DNA from 3 places in the Lonsdalea populi genome. Region 1 is predicted to be linked to each of the others. Evidence: predicted binding sites of a transcription regulator. Region 1 holds the regulator's gene; each other region holds the start of a gene.
What was found. Region 1 encodes ArgR, which controls arginine synthesis, uptake and breakdown. Its sites were predicted from a motif close to ANTGAATAAAAATACANT; they were not measured.
Positions count from the first base shown of each region.

Region 2: the regulator ArgR is predicted to act here: its motif matches at 1,664-1,681, upstream of argF (ornithine carbamoyltransferase).
Region 3: the regulator ArgR is predicted to act here: its motif matches at 1,994-2,011, upstream of argA (amino-acid N-acetyltransferase).

Region 1 is NZ_CP065534.1:3,219,846-3,224,044, reverse strand. It holds gene dnaG (DNA primase) at 1-146, opposite strand, end outside; gene rpsU (30S ribosomal protein S21) at 271-486, opposite strand; gene tsaD (tRNA (adenosine(37)-N6)-threonylcarbamoyltransferase complex transferase subunit TsaD) at 707-1,720, shown strand; gene argR (transcriptional regulator ArgR) at 1,727-2,197, opposite strand; gene mdh (malate dehydrogenase) at 2,650-3,588, shown strand; gene I6N93_RS14100 (helix-turn-helix domain-containing protein) at 3,651-3,914, opposite strand; gene I6N93_RS14095 (DNA-binding protein) at 4,103-4,199, shown strand, end outside.
Region 2 is NZ_CP065534.1:3,443,116-3,447,314, reverse strand. It holds gene pyrB (aspartate carbamoyltransferase) at 1-270, opposite strand, end outside; gene argF (ornithine carbamoyltransferase) at 622-1,632, opposite strand; gene rraB (ribonuclease E inhibitor RraB) at 1,794-2,213, shown strand; gene I6N93_RS15220 (GNAT family N-acetyltransferase) at 2,290-2,793, opposite strand; gene I6N93_RS15215 (valine--tRNA ligase) at 3,077-4,199, opposite strand, start outside.
Region 3 is NZ_CP065534.1:955,080-959,278, forward strand. It holds gene recD (exodeoxyribonuclease V subunit alpha) at 1-554, shown strand, start outside; gene argA (amino-acid N-acetyltransferase) at 638-1,975, opposite strand; gene amiC (N-acetylmuramoyl-L-alanine amidase AmiC) at 2,195-3,433, shown strand; tRNA gene I6N93_RS04285 (tRNA-Met) at 3,546-3,622, opposite strand; tRNA gene I6N93_RS04290 (tRNA-Met) at 3,671-3,747, opposite strand; tRNA gene I6N93_RS04295 (tRNA-Met) at 3,797-3,873, opposite strand; gene mltA (murein transglycosylase A) at 4,100-4,199, shown strand, end outside.

The DNA.
Region 1 (4,199 bases):
GAAGGGGTCTTCTCGTGATGAAATGGACAACACGCATGATAATTCTTGCCCTGTTTCTTCAGCTTCACGCGCGCATCGATCAAGTCGACGATGTCGGTGCGAGCCAACAGGTCACCAATAAATACGCGTGGGATTCGTCCAGCCATAAGCCCCTGATTCATAGCTTATAAACGACAACAAGCCGCGCATTCCTTTCGGAAATGCACGGCCTTCGTATGCAACTGCTAAGTCTGCGGATTAATCACGCGATCGGAGGTTGCACCTCCTAAATTAATACAGACGAGTGCGGCGTGCGTTTTCTCGAGCCAGTTTCTTCGCGTGGCGTTTTACTGCGGACGCTTTAGCGCGTTTACGTTCAGTTGTCGGTTTTTCATAAAACTCACGACGACGAACTTCGGCCAAAACCCCTGCTTTTTCGCAGGAACGCTTGAAGCGACGCAGAGCTACGTCGAACGGCTCGTTTTCACGTACTTTAATTACCGGCATGTGCCTCTCACCTCAATAAATTCGGTTTGTCGCTGGCCTGGTGCCAGCCTTTTCAAAATGGTGCGGAATTCTACTGCAACAACGAGGCTGTTGTAAAGCATTGCGGCAATAACAAACCTCGCGGTCTTATGTCCACGCTCAAATGGGAGCGCTTATGGTAGACTATTCGCCGCTTGAAGCAAGCCGCTTGTTAACCGTAACCGAGAGTGAAAAAACAGCAATGCGCGTATTGGGTATTGAAACATCTTGTGATGAAACGGGAGTCGCGATTTATGACACTAAGGCCGGTCTCCTGGCAAACCAGCTCTACAGCCAGGTAAAACTGCACGCGGATTATGGCGGTGTCGTTCCTGAGCTCGCTTCCCGCGATCACGTTCGTAAAACCGTACCCTTGATTCAGGCGGCATTGCAGGAAGCTGAGCTGCAGCGTAAAGACATCGACGGGATTGCCTACACGGCTGGCCCCGGTCTAGTGGGCGCGCTGTTGGTTGGCGCGACGGTGGGGCGTTCGTTGGCGTTCGCATGGGATGTTCCAGCCATTGCTGTTCATCACATGGAAGGGCATTTGCTTGCCCCCATGCTGGAAGAGGATCCTCCCGCTTTTCCTTTTGTGGCGTTGTTGGTTTCGGGTGGTCACACTCAATTAATCAGCGTGACGGGGATCGGCGAATATCACTTGCTGGGCGAGTCAATCGACGATGCCGCTGGAGAAGCGTTTGATAAAACGGCCAAGCTGCTTGGGCTCGATTATCCCGGTGGCCCGCTGTTGTCGAAAATGGCTCAGTCCGGGGAGGCGGGTCGTTTCACGTTCCCTCGTCCAATGACCGACCGGCCAGGACTGGATTTCAGTTTTTCCGGACTGAAAACTTTTGCCGCGAATACTATCCGTGAACAGGGTAAAGACGCTCAAACCCAGGCGGACATTGCCCGTGCATTTGAAGATGCGGTGGTGGACACGTTGGCGATCAAGTGCCGACGAGCGTTGGATGAAACCGGATTTAAACGACTCGTTATCGCCGGCGGAGTCAGCGCTAATCGCACGTTACGGGAAAAACTGGCAGAGGTTATGGCTAAACGCGGTGGTGAAGTGTTTTATGCCCGACCTGAATTTTGTACCGACAACGGCGCGATGATCGCTTACGCGGGAGCCATCCGCTTGCAGCAAGGTGGATCGGCGTCATTGGGTGTGATGGTGCGGCCGCGTTGGCCGCTGGCCGAACTACCGTCTCTGTAAGGTGGCTTATAGCTCTTGTTCAAACAAGGCGAGAATGGCTTCGTAGAGCTGCTTCACGCTGAACCCCTTCGCCGGGGTGGTAAATATGGTGTCATCCCCGGCAATCGTACCGAGTATCCCTTCCGATTTTCCCAGAGAATCCAATAGCCGTGCGATGAGCTGAGCGGCACCCGGACTTGTGTGGATGACGACGACGGATTCGTTGAAGTCTACGTCCCGCACCAGATTTTTTAACGGGCTGGATGTGGTCGGCACGCCAAGTTCAGCGGGAAGGCAGTAAACCATCTCCATCTTGGCGTTACGCGTACGGACTGCGCCAAATTTGGTGAGCATTCTCGATACTTTGGACTGGTTAATATTTTTAAATCCCTCGTCCTGCAGTGCTTGCACAATCTCGCTCTGAGAACTGAATTTTTCTTCTTTTAACAGCGCATTGAATGCCTTAACCAACTCTTCCTGCTTTGTTGAATGACGCATTTGGCTGCGGTCCATCATGGTTAATCATGACGATATTATGCTGTGGAATGAATTTTTATGCAATCTGGGTGCCTAGCCAATCGATATAACAAGCTTTGCTGAGAAAAGAGGTTGCTAGTCGAAAATAAAACTGGAGAATGTGCGCCTGGTCACACAAAGGTCACTAAATTGTTACTCGAATGATTTTAGTTGTTATTTATTTGCCATGATTAATCTGTGCATGCTCAGGTAACGAGCTGGAGAAACCTCTAAGAGGTATCGCGACTTGTTACTTTAGTTATCTTAATTACATTTTTATAACCTGTGTGCATTTTAATTTATTATTAGCCAAATAGCGCTCTCGACGCGCCGATTGGTGGCCTTATTCTACTTTTTTATTATGAGCACGGACGTCTGTAACGAAACAAATCCACGGCATATTTAACTAATGATAATAAATTAAGGAGTTTAAGATGAAAGTTGCTGTTCTTGGAGCCGCCGGCGGTATCGGTCAGTCTCTGGCACTTCTTCTCAAAACCCAGCTTCCTTCAGGCTCAGAGCTATCACTTTATGATATTGCTCCCGTAACGCCAGGTGTTGCTGTAGATTTAAGTCACATCCCCACTGCGGTCACAATCAAAGGTTTTTGTGGTGAAGATGCGGCTTCCGCACTGGAAGGGGCTGATGTCGTTCTGATCTCCGCCGGTGTGGCTCGTAAGCCGGGCATGGATCGTTCCGATTTGTTCAACGTCAATGCAGGCATCGTCCGTAATCTGGTTGAGCAAGTGGCCCGCGTTTGTCCTAACGCTTGCCTCGGCATTATCACTAACCCGGTCAATACTATTGTGACTATTGCCGCAGAAGTATTGAAAAAGGCCGGCGTTTATAATCGGAACAAACTCTTTGGCGTGACAACACTGGATATCTTTCGCTCCAACGTTTTTGCCGCCGAGCTTAAGGGCAAACAACCGCAGGACATCGAAGTGCCTGTGATTGGTGGTCATTCCGGCGTGACTATTCTGCCGTTGCTGTCGCACATCCCAGGACTCAGCTTTACTGAACAGGAAGCAGTCGCTCTGACCGACCGTATTCAGCATGCCGGCACGGAAGTGGTTGAAGCCAAGGCTGGAGGAGGCTCCGCAACCTTGTCCATGGGCCAGGCTGCCGCACGTTTTGGCGTCTCTTTGGTTCGTGCGTTGCAAGGCGAAAGCAACATCGTGGAATGTGCGTATGTTGAAAGCGATGGCGAATATGCCCGCTTCTTTGCTCAGCCGTTATTATTGGGCAAAGAGGGCATCGCCCAGCGTATGCCTATTGGCCCTCTCAGCGACTTCGAGCAGCGTTCTCTGGATAAGATGCTGGATACGTTAAAAGAAGATATTGCGATGGGCGTCTCCTTCGTCAATAAGTAGCTTTCACTGTACGTCTAAGAGTGAATACAAGCCGGAGAATTCGTTCTTCGGCTTTTTTTCGTTCACTGCGGCCGAATCAATTTTTTGCGATCGAGCAGTTCGTTTGTTTCAGGATTATAGTAACGGCTGGGCCAGATTTCGGCAGGGTGTATTCCTAGCGCATCCGCAATCAGCCACTCTCCTTTCGGCCATGGGCGCGATATAGCATTAGCAAGCGTGGACGAACTTAATCCGGCAGACCGTGATACTGCGGCAAGGGTGGTCCCTTTTTTCTTTAATGCCGCAATGATATCAGCAGGGTGCCAGTCATGTTTCCTTGAATTCATAATCCTTCCCTTAGTGCTATAAGACGACAGTGTATTAGTGGTATAACTAACGAATTGGGTTAAATGGTTTCATGAACTAAAAAACCATTATTTGGAAATAATATATCATCAGTTTTCTAATTATTTCCAAAATTATTTCCTAATAAATCTTTTTTTGTAATGAGTAGCACTATCGGGATGAAATGGACATGAAAAAAGAGTGGTTTGCGACCAGCGAGTTGGTTGGCATCGGCGGACTCCCTAAATCACGGCAAGGATTGAATAAACGTGCCCGAGAAGATGGTT
Region 2 (4,199 bases), 220 kb from region 1:
CGCCAGCGTCTCGCCTTTTTTCCCCAGCGACGTGTTGCTGCTGTCGGCGAAACCCACCACGGACGCGCCCAGGCGATGCATGGCGGTTTCGAACGATAGCCGGGTGCGGGTGGAGGCTTCGAAGAAGCAGCTGGCAATCACCTTATGTTTCAACAGCTCGGGCTGCGGGTTCGCTTTCAGGCTGGCGGCGACTTTCAGCGTCAGCAGCAGATCGTCCCGGCTGAGATCGTTTATCGAGATAATGTGTCTTTTATAAAGCGGATTGACCATTTTGCGATTCTCCTAACGGTTCGGCACGGTAGACAGGTTGGCGGCCTGACGCCCTTTTTGACAGACAAAAAAAAGCCCCTCAACGAGGGGCTTTTTTAATGAAATTAGGGTGTACAGGGAGTAAAAACGCGGCGTGGCTGCCAGAAGGCAGTTGCGGTTGATGACCGACAAAGATGGCTGCGTTGGACATGGTTCCTCCCGGCAAATTGCCCGGAATTATACGCGTGGAAGAGGCGAATTCAAGCGAAAAACGCAGATTTTGCCTGTGAGCAACCGGTTGCGACTGCGTATGCGCGACTGCCGTCGGCGGACGATCATGAGGCCGGGACGGCAGTGACATGAAACTGCGGTTTACACGTTGGGGCTGAGGGTGGCGACCATCACGGCTTTGATGGTGTGCATCCGGTTTTCCGCCTGATCGAACACGATGCTGTGTTTGGACTCGAAAACCTCATCGGTGACTTCCATGCCGCCGTGTAAGCCGTATTGTTCGGCCATCTGTTTGCCGAGAATGGTTTGGTCGTCATGAAAGGCGGGCAGGCAGTGCAGGAATTTGACCTGAGGATTGCCCGATGTCGCAATCATGGTCATATTGACCTGATAGGGTTTTAGCAAATCGATACGCTGCGCCCACACGTCTTTCGGTTCGCCCATGGATACCCACACGTCGGTATAGATGAAGTCGACGTCTTTGACGCCCGTCGCGACATCTTCCGTCAGCGTGATGCTGCCGCCGGTTTTCTCTGCCACTGCCTGACATTCCGCCACCAGACCTGTTTCCGGCCAGCAGCTTTTCGGTGCGATCAGGCGCAGATCCAGTCCGGTCAACGCCGCCGCTTCCAGCATGGTGTTACCCATATTGTTACGGGCGTCGCCGACGTAAGCCAATTTCATCTCGGACAGTGAGCGGCCAAGTGCGTACTCTTGCATCGTCAGCAGGTCCGCCAGCAACTGGGTAGGGTGAAATTCATCGGTCAGCCCGTTCCATACCGGTACGCCGGACAGCTCCGCCAGCGTTTCAACCCGTTCCTGTCCATAGCCGCGATACTGAATGCCGTCGTACATCCGACCCAGCACGCGCGCCGTATCTTTCATAGACTCCTTGTGACCAATCTGGCTGCCGCTGGGGGCCAGATAGGTGACCCGCGCGCCCTGATCGTAAGCAGCAACTTCGAAAGAGCAGCGAGTACGGGTCGAATCTTTTTCGAAGATGAGTGCGATGTTTTTCCCTTGCAGATGACGGGCTTCGGCTCCGCTCTTTTTATCCGATTTCAGTTTTGCTGACAGGGCTAACAGGCTACTTATTTCTGTTGGAGTAAAATCCATCAGTCTTAAAAAATGACGTTTATAGAACGGGTTCATTGAACTTATCTCCGTGCGGGCAATACTTATGATTGAATTAAAATTCACTTTATATGTGTAAATATTCAATTTCAAGTGGCGTGGTCAAACTTTGTGGTGGAGCCAGGTGCGGGGCTGTGGGACAATGCGACGATATCTCGCCGTTTAATGAGGACTGAGTCATGGTAAACCGTGAATTGCTGGAAGAGCAGCGTGAAGAAACGCGGCTGATTATTGAAGAGTTGCTGGACGATGGCAGCGATCCTGACGCGGTCTACACCATCGAGCATCACTTCTCCGCCGATAAGTTCGAAGATCTGGAAAAGGTGGCGGTCGACGCCTTCAAACTGGGCTACGAAGTCACGGATGCGGAAGAGCTGGAAGTTGAAGAGGGCGTACTGCTGATGTGTTGCGACGTGATCAGCGAAGTGTCGCTCAAAGCCGAGATCATCGACGGTCAGGTCGAACAGTTGCTGTCATTGGCCGAGCGTCATGAAGTCAATTACGATGGTTGGGGTACCTACTTCGAAGACCCTAACGGCTCTGATGAAGATGATGAAGGCGAATTCTATGACGAGGATGATGACGGCAAACGTCACTAATTCCTCTTCTCCGTGACGGCCCCCTTCCTCCGGGCCTCTCGATGTTGCCGGCGGCATCACCGTCGGCAACCCTTTCTTACAGCGGCTTGATCATTCTCACTTCGCAGTCCACATGACCGGTACACCCTAACGCATAGGGAATGTGGCGGAACCCTAGCTTTTCATAGAGCCGAATGGCGCTGGTGAGGTGGCCGGTGGTCTCCAGATAACAGCGGCTGAAGCCGTGCTGGCGACCAAACTCCAAGGCCTGCTGCGCCAGCTGTCTCGCCAGTCCCCGTCCACGCGCGATGGGGAGGAAATACATTTTCTGCAGCTCGCAAATATCCGCCTCTCCCCCTGACAGCGGAGCCACGCCGCCGCCGCCGACCACTTCGTCGCCGCACTCCACGACCCAGTAAGCGCACTGCGGGCGGTTGTACAGCTGGAACAGCGAATCGAGGTCCGGATCGGCGACGGTGTAGCCTTTGTCCGCCGTCAACCCGAACTCAGCCGACACGCGGCGGATCACGCCAGCCATCGCGGCGTTGTCGGCCGCGGTGATGGGGCGGGTCAGACGTTGAACGGGAGTTGCGATTGTCATGGTGCTCAAATGCTCGCTTTTCAGTTAATCATGGTGGCCCAATGAGGAAAGTGGAAACATCGATTGTAATAACATTTTATCCGGCTTGAATGCAATCGTCGGAATTATCCTGCACAGGGCCGCCTCCCCAGATTGTTCAAGGGCTTGCGTTACGGGTTTCGATACCCCACTGACGGGCTGGCGAGGCGTTAAGAAGGGGGGCTTGGCTGCGCATTAAAAAAAGGGAGATCTTGCGATCTCCCTTGCATGAGCCGAATGGAGGTCACTGCGGCTGGCATTCTGCTTACAGCGCGGCGATGGTCGCCTGCTGCTCCAGCAGTTTCGTTTTTGCGTCGGCATAGTGGGTCAGCTTCTCACGCTCTTTTGCTACCACCGCTTCCGGCGCGCGCGCGACAAAGCCTTCGTTCGCCAGTTTGCTTTCGATACGAGAGATCTCGCCATCAATCTTTGCGACCTCTTTCGCTAAGCGATCCAGCTCGCTGGCCTTGTCGATCAGACCGGCCATCGGGATCAGCAGCTCGGCGCCGTCCACCAGCTTGGCGACGGAAACCGGGCCTTTATCGCCAGCGGGCAGGACGTCGATGCTCTCCAGCCGCGCCAGTGTTTTGATGAAGTTCATGTTCTCTGCGACCCGGCGCTGCGCTTCGGCGCTGCTGTCGCGCAGCAGCATTTCCAACGGTTTGCTGGGCGCAATATTCATCTCGGCGCGAATGTTACGCACGGCGACGATAGTTTGCTTGATCCACTCCAGATCGTGCAGCGCCTGACTGTCTTCCAGCGCGGCGTCGAAGGCCGGGAACGGCTGAAGCATGATGGTCTCGGCCTCAATGCCCTTCTGCACTTTCACACGCTGCCAGATCGTTTCCGTGATGAACGGAATGATTGGATGCGCCAGACGCAGCAAGGCTTCCAGCACCTGCACCAACGTGTGCCGCGTGCCGCGCAGTTCCGCTTCGCTGCCGCCGCTCATGACCGGCTTGGCCAGTTCCAGATACCAGTCGCAGAACTGGTTCCAGGTGAACTCATAGAGGATGTTGGCCGCCAGGTCGAAGCGGTAGCCGTCCAGCGCTTCGCGATAGGCTTTCACCGTGCGGTTGAATTCAGCCAGAACCCAGCGGTCGGCTAGCGACAGGACTCGTTCGCCTCCCTGTATACCGCAATCCTGTCCTTCAGTGTTCATCAGGACGAAGCGGCTGGCGTTCCACAGCTTGTTACAGAAGTTGCGATAGCCTTCCAGGCGCTTCATGTCCCAGTTGATGTCGCGACCGGTGGAGGCCAGCGCCGCCAACGTGAAGCGTAGGGCATCAGTACCATGCGGTTCGATACCGTTCGGGAACTGTTTCTCCGTGCGCTTGCGGATTTTTTCCGCCAGCTGCGGCTGCATCATGTTGCCGGTTCGTTTTTCC
Region 3 (4,199 bases), 1.6 Mb from region 1:
AAGTATTACACGCCTTTCAACGTTACCGACAACTGTGCGCGCTAAGAGAGGGGCCGTTTGGCGTTTCCGGACTGAATCAGCGGATTGAACGCGCGTTGCAGGCGGCGGGATTGATTCAACGACCCGCGCTCAACGGCGGGCGCTGGTATGTCGGCCGCCCGGTGATGATTGAGCGCAACGACGCCGTGCTGGGGCTATTCAACGGCGACATCGGCATTAGTATGACAAACGATCAGGGTGAGCTCCGTGTCTATTTCCAACTGCCGGATGGTCGAACCAAATCGGTCGCTCCCAGCCGGCTGCCGCCGCATGAAACGGCCTATGCCATGACCGTGCATAAGTCTCAGGGCTCTGAGTTCGAACACACGGCGTTGGCGCTGCCGAATCACTTTCTGCCTGTTCTGACGCGGGAATTGGTGTACACCGCGATCACTCGCGCCCGGAAGCGGCTGTCGCTATACAGCGATAGGGCATTACTGTGCCGGGCGGTGAGCACGCCGACGCAGCGCTATAGCGGACTCGAGGCGCGTATTCGATCCTTGATGGCGGAGTAGACGGTCGAATCCGGAAAGGGTAGGCCAAGGGAGCGGCGCGAAAGAACAGGGCTTGCGCGCCGGTCTGGTCCGGCGATAGTGCTTTAGAGATCCATAACCAGTATTTTCGAACGGCGCTGATAGTTATACAGCTCCTGCTTACGCCTCGGCAGCATCGCGACCTCAGCGGGCTGGAAGCCGCGCTCCTGGAACCAGTGGATACTGTGCGTCGTCAGCACGAACAGGCGTTTAAGCCCCTGATGACGAGCCTGAGTCTCGATGTGATGCAGCAGTTGGTCGCCGCGGGAAGAGTTGCGGTATTCCGGGTGAACCGCCACGCAGGCCATCTCGGCAATGCTTTCTTCAGGGAACGGATAAAGCGCCGCACAGGCGATAGTCAGGTTATCCCTGACGACCACGGTGAATTTGTCGATTTCCATTTCCAGCTGTTCGCGGGAGCGACGCACCAGAATGCCTTGCTGTTCCAGCGGATGAATCAGTTCCAGAATCCCCCCGATATCGTTGATGGTCGCGCGGCGCACCTGCTCGGCGCTCTCCATGACGACCTGCGTCCCGATACCATCACGGGAAAACAGTTCCTGCAACAGCGCGCCATCTTCCTGATAGCTAATCAGATGGCTGCGGCGTACTCCGCTGCGGCAGGCTTTCACGGCGCCGCGCAGGAAACGTACCACTTCGGAATTGAAGTCTTCTAATTCCTCCTGGTTATGGATCAGGCGCTGAGCCTCTTCCGGCAGCATTTCAGGGATGACTTTACCGTTCTGGTCAGTGACGCCTTGCTCGGCGCAGAAGCCAATCATCTTTTCCGCCCGCAGTTTTATCGCCAACTGCGTCGCGACCTCTTCTGAGGTCAGATTGAAGCTTTCGCCGGTCACGGAAACCGCGACGGGGCCAAGCAATACGATAGCGCCGCTCGCCAACTGGCGGTGGAGCGCCTCTTCATCAATACGGCGAATGCGCCCGCTGTGACAGTAGTCCACGCCGTCGTCGACGCCGAGCGGCTGGGCGATAACAAAATTGCCGCTGACAACGTTGATATGCGCGCCCTGCAGCGGCGTATTGGTCAGGCTCATAGACAGACGGGCGGTGATATCCAGTTGCAGCATGCCGGCGGCTTGCTTGACCAGCTCCAGCGTGGTGCTGTCGGTGATGCGGGTATGTTTGTGGTAGGTCGGCTCGCAATGGTGTGCGACCAGATTGGCGTCGATCTGCGGACGGGCGCCATAGACCACAACCAACTTGATGCCCAGGCTGTGAAGCAGACCGATGTCGCTGACGATATTACTGAAGTTTTCATGTTCAATCGCTTCACCGCCTAGCATGATGACGAACGTTTTGCCGCGATGCGCGTTGATATAAGGAACTGAATGGCGGAAGCCTTGGACCAGTTCTGTACTACGTTCCTTCACTGCAAGCCTCATGAATTTTTATTCGGTATTTTTGTATTTTTATTCTTAATGGCGTAAAAGGCAAGCGTTTCGTCGTCCGCGTGTGTTCTTGCGCAAACCCCGTATTCACGCTTTACCAGAAAACATTTTTCATGACAGTATCGGGCAGATTCGCTAAAGTTTCGGGCATTTCCAAAAAACATAACCTTTTTTATCGTCATTGGTTGTTATCCCGTACTTAACCGGAGCTGCATGTCTGATTCGACCCCCCCTCTGACCCGCCGACGACTATTGCAGGGTGCGGCCGCGACCTGGCTGCTGAGCGTCACCGGCGTGGGTATCGCCGCCACATCGCAGGTTATTGCCGTGCGTATCTGGCCCGCATCGGCCTATACCCGCGTCACGCTGGAATCCAGTCATCCTCTGAAGTATCGGCAATTCATGCTGGATAACCCCCGGCGGTTGGTGGTGGACATCGAAAATGTCTCGCTGAACAGCGTGCTGAAAAATGTAGGCCAACGCTTCAATCAGGGTGACCCTTATATCAAGACCGCCCGGGCAGGACAGTTCGATAAGCAGACGGTGCGGCTAGTGTTGGAACTTAAGCAGCAGGTCAGCCCCAAAACGTTTGCGCTTTCTCCGGTCGCCGGATTCAAAAATCGTCTGGTGCTCGATCTATACCCGGTAGAAGGACGCTACGACAATGCGGACGATCCGCTGTTGGCGCTGCTGGAGGATTACAACAAGGGCGATCTTGAACGAACGCTGCCGACGGAAGCGCCGCTTGCCGGGAAACCTGGGCGGGAGCGGCCGCTGGTGGTGATGTTGGATCCGGGGCATGGCGGGGAAGATCCCGGCGCGATCGGCAAAAATCGGACGCGTGAAAAGGACGTTGTGCTGCAAATTGCACGTCGCCTGAAGGCATTGATCGATCGCGAGCCCTACATGAAAGCGTTTATGACGCGCAATGAAGACGTGTTTATCCCGCTACAGGTGCGTGTGGCGAAAGCCCGCAAGCAGCGGTCCGATTTGTTTATCTCTATTCATGCGGATGCCTTTACCAACCGAGCAGCTAAAGGTTCGTCGGTGTTTGCGCTGTCGAAGAAAGGCGCGACCAGTTCCGCCGCGCGTTTTCTGGCCCAGACGCAGAACGAATCCGATTTAATCGGCGGGGTCAGCATGAGCGGCGATCGTTATCTTGACCACACCATGCTGGATATGGTGCAGACGCTGACAATCAACGACAGCCTCAAATTCGGCGGAGAAATTCTGCGTCGCATGGGGCGGATCAACCATCTGCATAAAAACAGCGTCGATCAGGCGGGATTTGCGGTATTAAAAGCGCCGGATATTCCTTCTGTACTGGTGGAAACGGCCTTTATCAGTAATCCGGAAGAAGAGCGTAAATTGCGTACCGCGCGATTCCAACAGCAGGTGGCGCAGTCAATTCTCGAAGGGATCAAAGCGTATTTCGCTCAGCGGGCCAGATAGGTCAGGAGTCGAAGAGGGGGATGAGCTGCGGCGCACCCCTCCCAGTTCACAGATCTCAGGATGAGGTGGCCTTAAAACGCAAAAAACACCTGTTAAGGTGTTTAATGATAATTGGTTGCGGGGGCCGGATTCGAACCGACGACCTTCGGGTTATGAGCCCGACGAGCTACCAGACTGCTCCACCCCGCGTCCCTATTATAACTTTTCTTTCTGACTGCTTTCACTTCTCAGGCATAATGGTTGCGGGGGCCGGATTTGAACCGACGACCTTCGGGTTATGAGCCCGACGAGCTACCAGGCTGCTCCACCCCGCGGCCGTATTATGGCTTTCTTTCTGACTGCTTTCACGTCTCAGACGTAAATTGGTTGCGGGGGCCGGATTTGAACCGACGACCTTCGGGTTATGAGCCCGACGAGCTACCAGGCTGCTCCACCCCGCGTCCGTGGAAGCGCACTATACTCTCCGAGCGTTTCTATGCAACCCCTTTTTAGCAAAAATCCATGATTTCACTTGTCTTTGTTTGTTTCTTCATCTATTGCCGTAAAATAGGTAAGGATATTGTTTACGTAGAACGGCGCGGTTTGGGATATGGGGCGCATTTCATTTTACCCACCCGTTTGCTATCGTTCCATGTTGGACACCACTTAAGAAGAGAGCGCGGAACAATGAAAGGATGGCGGGGCAGTTGTGTGTTGGTCGGTTTAGCGATCGCCGTTTTGGCAGGATGTCAGAGCCGGCCTACCGATCAGGGTCAGCAGTATAAAG